DNA from 2 places in the Dinoroseobacter shibae DFL 12 genome. Region 1 is predicted to be linked to the other one. Evidence: riboswitches for the same ligand, from Rfam matches in the RefSeq annotation. Region 1 holds a riboswitch; the other holds the start of a gene.

Region 1 (4,317 bases):
GCCTGCTGATCGCGTTCCGCAGCCACAAACCGCGTCTCCGCATCGCACAGACCCGCCTGCGCCTCGGACAGGGCCGCCTCGGCGCGGCCCACCTGCTCCTGCGCGCGGGTCTCGGCCCGGCCCGCCTCCTGCAGCAGCCGCTGGGTCGACTGGTGCCGCGCGGCAAGCCGGGCGACATCCTCGGTCATCTCCGACTGGGTCGTCTCCCGGTCGGTCAGAACCTCGCTCGCCGCCTGCGCGGCCTCTGCCGCCGCCGCGAGCTTCTCGTCATGTCCGACCGACGCCTTGGCGATCTGCGCCTGCTCCCAGTCCAGCTTGGCGATGGTCTCGCCCGCGTCCCGGTTCAACTCCTCTTCCCGGGCGATATCGGCCTCAAGCGTCGCGATCCGTCCGGTCAGGGTCTCGATCGCCTCCCGCGCCCGGGTTTCCTGATCGGCCAGAGTGTCCCGCTGCACATGGAGCCGCTGAACCACTGCGCCGGCAATCGCTTCTTCCTCGCGCAGGGGCGGCAGGGCTTCGTCCGCGGCCACACGGGCCTTCGCGGCCTGACGTGCCGCGGTCTCGGCCGCGGCGGCCTCGGTCGTGCGCGCGGTCAGCTCGCCCACGGCCACGAGCCGCGTCTCATCCGCCTCTCGCCAGCGCCGATAGAGCAAGAGCCCCTCCGCCCGGCGCAGCTGCGCCCCGATCTCGCGATACCGCGCCGCCTGCTTGGCCTGCCGCGCCAGGGTTGCAAGCTGTGCCGCCAGCGCCTCCAGCACATCGTCGACCCGGTCGAGATTGGTCTCGGCCCCGCGCAGCTTCAGCTCCGCCTCGTGCCGCCGCTGATAGAGGCCGGAAATGCCCGCCGCCTCTTCGAGGATGCGCCGACGGGCCTTGGGCTTGGCGTTGATCAACTCGGAGATCTGCCCCTGCCGCACCAGCGCGGGCGAATGCGCGCCCGTCGAGGCATCGGCAAACAGCATCTGCACATCCCGCGCCCGCACATCCTTGCCGTTGGTCTTGTAGGCCGAGCCCACATCCCGGGTGATCCGGCGGATGATCTCCAACTGGTCGGTATCGTTGAACCCCGCAGGCGCGCGCCGGTCCGAGTTGTCGAGGATCAGCGCGACCTCGGCAAAGTTGCGCGCCGGGCGGCTCGCGGCCCCGGCGAAGATCACGTCCTCCATGCCGCCGCCGCGCATGGCCGTGGGGCGATTTTCCCCCATCACCCAGCGCAAGGCTTCCAGCAGGTTGGACTTGCCGCAGCCGTTCGGTCCGACCACCCCGGTAAGCCCATCCCCGATGATCAGATCGGTCGGGTCGACGAAGCTCTTGAAGCCATTGAGGCGCAGACGGGTGAACCGCATCGGGGGTCTCCGGGCATGATTCTTCGATCTCCAAGGGTCACGACCAGGGGCCATCGAGTCAATCCCGCCACTGCATATCGTCGTGGATAACTTGAAATCCGCGATATATTGCGCAGGCCGCTAAATGAGGCAGGCTTGAATTGCTGCACCTGCGACCAATGAAGACTTGACGCCTCCGGTGTCACGGGCGCAGAACAGTCAGGCATGGTTCCCCGTGCCCGCGCCAAGCGCCCGGGGGATCAAATGGGAATGTGGAACGGTCCGATCCAAACCGGAGGACCAAAGCCTCAGCCGCCCCCGCGACTGTATGCGGAGAGGGAGATCGACATGCCACTGGGGCCCGCCCCGGGAAGGCCGATCCACCCCGATGACCCGCGAGCCAGGAGACCAGCCATGCGCGACACCCTTAGCCGCCCGTCGGGTGTGACGGGCATGGAGAGAGACGACATGACGACCCAAACCACGACCCAGACCGCCGCAATCGCGCGCGCCGCAACCTCGACCACCGGCATCGTTGCCGCGATGGCCGCGGGCCTGCTGCTGCTGTTTCTGTCGGGCTACGCGCAAGCCACGATCCTGCATGACGCGGCCCACGACCAGCGCCACGCCATGGCCTTTCCCTGCCACTGAGCAGCGCCTGACAACATGTCCATGAAATTGCTGACCAGCGCTGTGTTCGCTGGGCTTGCAGCGGGGTTGATTGCCGCCCTCCTGCAATTTTCGTTCGTGACCTCGTCTCTTCTGGAGGGCGAGCTCTACGAGGCCGGGGAGAAGGTCCATTTCGCCGTGGACGGCACGCCACAGTCGCCGCGCGGCGGGGCCGAGGTCGACCTGGCGGCCGAGCCGGTGCGCTACGGCCTGACCGTGGCGTTCAACATCGTGACCTACACCGGCTTCGGGCTGCTGCTGGTGGCGCTGATGGCGTTGGCCGAAACGAAGAAGCTGACCAAGATCACCCCGCGCCAGGGCCTGATCTGGGGTCTTGCGGGCTTCGTCGCGATCCAGCTTGCCCCGGCCATGGGTCAACCCCCGGTCCTGCCCGGCTCCGTCGGCGCCGAGATCGGGCCGCGCCAGGCCTGGTGGCTGGCGACCCTGCTCAGCGCGGGTCTGGCGATGTGGCTTCTGGCCTTCGGGCGCGGTCTCTGGCCCTGGCTGGCGATCCCGCTCCTGCTTGTGCCGCAGATCATCGGCGCTCCGGTGCTCGACACCTATTTCGGCGTCACCCCGGCCGAACTTGCGGCAAGCTTTGCGGCCATGTCGCTGGGCTATTCCGCCGCCGGCTGGGCCGCCCTCGGCTTCTTCGCCGCCTATTTCTACTCCCGACAGGAGGCTTGAGATGCCCGCAAAGATCCCCGCCACGGTCGTCACCGGCTTTCTCGGCGCCGGCAAGACCACCCTGATCCGCCACATGCTCGCCAATGCGAACGGCAAGCGGATCGCCCTGATCATCAACGAGTTCGGCGATCTCGGGGTCGATGGCGACATCCTCAAGGGCTGCGGGGACGAAACCTGCAGCGAGGATGACATCATGGAACTCAGCAATGGCTGCATCTGCTGCACCGTGGCCGACGACTTCATTCCGACCATGGAAAAGCTGCTCGCCCGCGAGACCCCGCCCGATCATATCGTGATCGAAACCTCCGGTCTCGCCCTACCGCAGCCCCTGGTGCGAGCCTTCAACTGGCCCGGGATCTCGACCAAGGTGACCGTGGACGGGGTCGTCACCGTGGTCGATGGCAAGGCCGTGACCGAGGGCCGCTTTGCACATTCCGTGGCCGCCGTGGACGCCCAGCGCAAGCTGGACGAGAACCTCGACCACGAGACACCCCTGTCGGAGCTGTTCGAGGATCAGGTCGCCTGCGCCGACATGCTGGTGGTCAACAAGACCGACCTGCTGACCCCGGCCGAGGCCGAGGCGCTGACCGAGCGGCTGAAATCCGAGGCCCGCGGCGGGGTTCAGGTGGTCCGCGCCACCCATGGCGCGCTGCCGGTGGATGTGTTGCTGGGCCAGGGCATCGGGGCGGAGCACGATCTGGAGGCCCGCAGCGAGGTCCACCATCACCACCACCATGATCACGACGATCACGACGACGATCACCATGACGACCACCCCCACCATGACCACGACCACGACGCCTTCACGTCCTTCGTCGTCACCCTGCCGGAAATCACCGAGCCGGACGCCTTCGCGGCCCATGTCGCGCGCGTGATCGCCGATCACGACATCCTCCGGTTGAAGGGGTTCGCGGCCGTGGCGGGCAAACCCATGCGCCTGACCCTGCAAGCGGTCGGGCCGCGGATAGAGACCTATTTCGACCGCCCCCTCGGCGCGGACGAGACGCGCGAGACGCGCCTGGTGGTCATCGGACAGGCCGGGCTGGACAGCGTGGCGATCGCGGCAGCGCTGGCTGCGTAAGCCTTCGGTTATCGCTCAGGCCGGATCATCGCGCGGGCGCTTCGTGAAGGCGGCCGCGCAAACCGATCAGGGGGATTCGCCCAAAACCCCTTTCCGGCGCGCCTGACGCCATTCCGGAGAGCCGGTGTTTTCGGTGCCCAGCTGAAATCTTAATCTCGGACAAGTTTTGCCTGCAATACCGCGCAGATACCGCCCCTCACGCGCAGAAAACCTGTATTTGAGCCTCGTCTTTAGGCGGCGCGCGTGTCATACTTTGGTCTGAGGGGTTTGAACCTGTATCCAGGTTCGGAGACACATGATGCCTAGCGAAATCCGGATATTCCGGAGCTCACCTTTCGATCCCAACGCCCAGGAACTGCTTGTCCCGCCCAAGGCACGGACACGACCGGACCTGACCGACCTGACGGGACCGAACGCGTTCTTTTACCTGGCAGTCCTGCGGGAGGCGCCACAGGGCTGTATTGCACTGCGCAACATGGGCAGCTTCGGGCTGGTCAGCGCCTTCCGCTTCCTGTCGGACCGGGCCCGGACCAGTCTGCCCGACATCCTGATCGA
Region 2 (4,317 bases), 380 kb from region 1:
AAATCCGCACCCGCGCCGATGAGGACTTCCTTGGATGGGTATTTCTCGGAAAGTTCCGGCAACTCCCCAACATCCGCGCGCATGGCTTCGTCGAGCTTGTTCCAACCATTGATGCCGGTGAAGCCGACCATTCGCTCTGTCAGCCCAAGCACGAGCATCATTTCGGTCAGATTGACATCATTGGACACGGCCGCCTTGGGAGGGGCGTCGAACGTAACCTCGCGATCGCAGCTCTGGACGGTGACAGGATGCGCAAAAGCCGGGCCGGCAAACGCGAGAAGGGCGAGGGAAAGCAGGGGTCGCATGTTGGATCCTTGGGATTAGAGATGGAACGTCAGGTGAGGGTCGCCGCTGGGCGCAAGGGTCTGGCGCGAGACGCGGACACCGAAGGCGCGCGCGATCAGATCTTCGCTCAACACCTCGCCCGGCGGGCCGCAAGCCAGAGCCTGGCCGTCCGAGAGAACCAACACCTCATCTGTGTGGGTCGCGGCCAGATTGATGTCATGGAGCGAGGTGACGATGGTCGGACCCAGGGTGCCGATCAGGTCCAACACTTCCAGTTGATGGCGGATATCGAGGTGATTGGTCGGTTCGTCCAGAACAAGCAGCCGTGGCTCCTGCGCCAGTGCGCGCGCGACCATGACACGCTGACGTTCCCCGCCCGACAGTGTTCCGAACATGCGATCGGCAAAGGCCGCAAGGTCCAGCCTGGCGAGGGCGGCGCGCACGATCCGGGCATCGCTGTCCCCAGCCGAGGCCAGGCCACTGCGATGTGGTGTTCGGCCAAGGGCCACGATCTCGCGCACGGTCAACGCGAAGTCGGTGGGCTGCTCCTGCAATACTACAGCGATCGAGCGGGCCACCTCGCGGGCTGAGATCGACCAGATGTCCACTCCGTCCAGCAGCACTCTTCCGCCGGCAGGGCGGAGATAGCGATAGAGCAAACGCAGCAGTGTGGACTTGCCCGCGCCGTTCGCTCCGACGACGCCGAGTATACGGCCAGGGGCCAGCGCGAAGGAGGTCGGGTGCAGGACGGACGCGCCACGCTTCGGAGCCCAGCTCAGATCCTCGACCAGCAGAGCGGCGGCCGTCACTGGACCGGCCCCGCCTCGGCGACGATCAGTGCAGCCGGCACGCGGGCCAATGTCGTGCGCTGCAGCTTGCCCGGCCGCGTGGTCGAGGAGCACCAACCGTCGTCCAGGTCGCGATACTGCCGTGCGAAGGCAACGAGATCTTCGATGTCCTGCCCCGGCTCGATGTCACCGAACAGGTACGTCGCCTTGGCGGATGCGTGGTAAGCGACAGTGCAGGGTCTATCGCAGCCGGCCATACAGGCCACACCCGAAATCTCAAAATCGTTCGACAGGAGACCTCCGGCCGCTTTGAGCGCCGCGCGCAAGCGGTCGATCAGCTCAAGGCCAGGGCGGCAGTCGCGGCCCTTGTGTCGGCACGACGTGCAGATCGTGATCCTGTGGGAATGATATCCGGTTGCGTCCATGTCGCCCTCCGCGAATACGCGAGAGCGGACATCGGACATGCAAACCGGAGCGGAACGCGCCCGTATGAAACATCATGACCTCCTGCCCAGACACCCCGCCTGGTCGAGTTGCATTTGGCGCCGAAAGCGCACCATCGATGGCAGGTCTCCTGACTCGCGGGTCACGGCTTCCCCGAACCTTCCCGGACCGCATCGGTCCAGTGGTGTCCACGGGGTCGCTCACCGCTCACAGTTGCGGGGGCAGTCACGGGTTTGGTGCCTGATGGCTACGCCTCACCGTGTTCCCTTTTCATCCCTTCACCCTCGCGGGTTTCGGGAACCATCGATCAGAGCATCGCTTGAATACCAATCCTGGTCAAGAACAAGCGCGGATCAGGACCCAGTTGGCCAACACAAGCCAGCGACAGGTTCGATGCGTTCCCTAGAGCTTCGTTGTGTTTGACTGATCACCGCGCGTAGCGCGCCGCTGTCAGCCCCTCCATCGAGATTTCAGGCGGTTTTCCCATGACCACATCGGCAACGGCCCGGCCCGAGCCACAAGCCATGGTCCAGCCCAGCGTCCCATGCCCGGTGTTCAGGAACAGGTTTTCGTAACGCGTCGGGCCGAGAACCGGCGTGCCATCGGGCGTCATCGGGCGCAAACCCGTCCAACCTTCGGCACGAGAGAGATCGCCGCCCTTGGGAAACAGATCGCCAATCACATGCCGTACCGTGTCGGTGGCATGCGGGCCCAGGCGATTGGAATAGCCCACGATCTCGGCTTGCCCCGCCACGCGGATACGATCGCCCAAGCGGGTGATCGCGACCTTGTGCGTCTCGTCCATGATCGTCGATTGCGGGGCGAACGCGTCGTTCGTGACGGGGAGCGTGACGGAATAGCCCTTGACCGGATAGACCGGCAGCCTGATCCCGATGGGGTTCAGAACGTTCACGGCGTAACTGCCCATGGCACACACATAGGCGTCCCCGGAAATACGCCCGGCAATTTCCGTGTCCACACCCGAGATCTTGCCATTCTCGACGGCGATGGCCTTGATGGTTTGGCCGTACTGGAACTCAACGCCCATTTCGATGCACTTGTCGGTCAAGGCAATCGTGAACATGCGGCAATCGCCGGTGCGGTCCGAAGTCAGGCGTAATCCGCCGACGAATTTTCCGCGGACTTCCGCCAAGGCCGGTTCTACTTCTATACAGGCATCGCGCCCGAGCACCTCGTATGGCGAGCCGTACTCGGCCAAGACCGCTTGATCGGCCTTGGATGCTTTCATCTGTTTGGCGGTGCGGAAAAGTTGCAGCGTGCCCATCTGGCGTCCGTCGTATTCGATACCGGTGTCGGCGATCAGATCCGGCATGACATCGCGCGAATAACTGGACACACGCACCATGCGCCCCTTGTTGATCGCGTAGCTTTCGGCGTTGCAGTTGCGCAGCATCTGCAGACACCATTTCCACATGGTCGGGCTCAGGAGCGGCATGATGAACAACGGACGACGTTTCATGAACATCCATTTGACCGCCTTGAGCGGAATACCCGGCGCCGCCCAAGGCGAGCTCATCCCGTAGCTCAACTGCCCCGCGTTGGCGTAACTCGTCTCCAGGCCCGGACCGGTCTGACGGTCAATGACCACGACCTTTACGCCTTGCTTGGCCAGGTAATATGCGGTGGTGACGCCGATGACGCCCGCGCCCATGATAACGACTTTCATGACAAGCCACTTTCCTTGATCAGGTTTGTCACGATCGAGACCCAACCTGCCGTTAATTCTCTTGCTGATGAGCGCCACCTTACAGGAAGGGCGCCGGTCAAACCGGGGAAATCGCGATGCGCGGCGTCACCGGGTCGCTGCGGGTTGTTCCACCTGAATGATGGTCAGCATCCGTCGCTGGTTTCCCCTTGTCTCCCAGTGGAAACTGGCGCCTTCCGCCAAGCCCAGCAGGGCGACACCGATCGGCGTCGTCACGGACACCCGGAGCCGGGCAATATCGGCCTCTTCGGGATAAACGAGGGTCACGGACTTTTCCTGTCCGGTCGCCTCATCGCGATAGGTCACCCTACTCCCCATACTCACGACATTTTTCGGCATCTTGGAGGGTGCCACGATACGCGCGCGCGCGATTTCGTCGAACAAACGGTCCGCAAGTGCGGGCTGACGCCGCATCATGCCGTCCGCCAGCCCCTCGAGATGCTCGAGATCATCCGCATTGATGACAATTTTCGGAGAACGTTTGGTCTGCTTTTTCGTAGCTTGAAGTGATGTAGACATCTGAAAATGTCCTTCTTGTTTAACTGTGGAATGTGGAGTCGGGGTTGAGGTCAGGTCGCGTGGTCAACTGCGATCACGGCAAGTCTGCCAATGCGACCATTCCCGAAGAGCAGAGGGGCACGCTGCCCCACCTGCATACCGATCAATGTAGCGCCCAAGAGCGACGCTACCGGAATGAGAGCACTCGTTGGCCCCTTGCGCACGCGGTGGACCAGTTGCCCCCTTAGGGGGTCACCACCATCGATCGCGTAGGTAACGCGAGATCCCCCAACCACGAGATCGCCCTGGTGCAGGTTTTCCGAGGGCCGTGTGTTCATCACCTTGTTGGCAAGCACGTAGACCAACAGTTCCGAGGCTGGCGGTATCGCGCACACACAACTTTCCAGATGCTCTTGCAACTGCCGGTAATCCGCCGCAGGCAAGCGGGTCCGTCTATCCTGCAAGGCGCCGGATGAAGGCTCAAGCTCTACTTCCGGGTGATCGAGATCGAACATGATTTCTCCTCGGGGCGAACGCCCGCTGTCACGATTTTTGCAAGTGAGGAGACCCCGGGAA

Evidence for each region. A riboswitch is a leader RNA that binds a small molecule or an ion and turns the genes downstream of it on or off. The one in region 1 is predicted to bind cobalamin.
Region 2: another riboswitch for cobalamin. It lies ahead of DSHI_RS02830 (DUF1636 family protein); the one in region 1 lies ahead of DSHI_RS00805 (CbtB domain-containing protein).

Annotation. Positions count from the first base shown of each region.
Region 1 covers NC_009952.1:161,492-165,808, reverse strand. The annotation lists gene smc (chromosome segregation protein SMC) at 1-1,346, opposite strand, end outside; cobalamin riboswitch at 1,535-1,756, shown strand; gene DSHI_RS00805 (CbtB domain-containing protein) at 1,740-1,976, shown strand; gene DSHI_RS00800 (CbtA family protein) at 1,998-2,681, shown strand; gene cobW (cobalamin biosynthesis protein CobW) at 2,683-3,762, shown strand; gene DSHI_RS00790 (hypothetical protein) at 4,061-4,317, shown strand, end outside.
Region 2 covers NC_009952.1:543,941-548,257, reverse strand. The annotation lists gene DSHI_RS02840 (ABC transporter substrate-binding protein) at 1-305, opposite strand, end outside; gene DSHI_RS02835 (ABC transporter ATP-binding protein) at 321-1,094, opposite strand; gene DSHI_RS02830 (DUF1636 family protein) at 1,091-1,498, opposite strand; cobalamin riboswitch at 1,621-1,837, opposite strand; gene DSHI_RS02825 (D-amino acid dehydrogenase) at 1,945-3,204, opposite strand; gene rnk (nucleoside diphosphate kinase regulator) at 3,331-3,762, opposite strand; gene DSHI_RS02815 (hypothetical protein) at 3,813-4,256, opposite strand.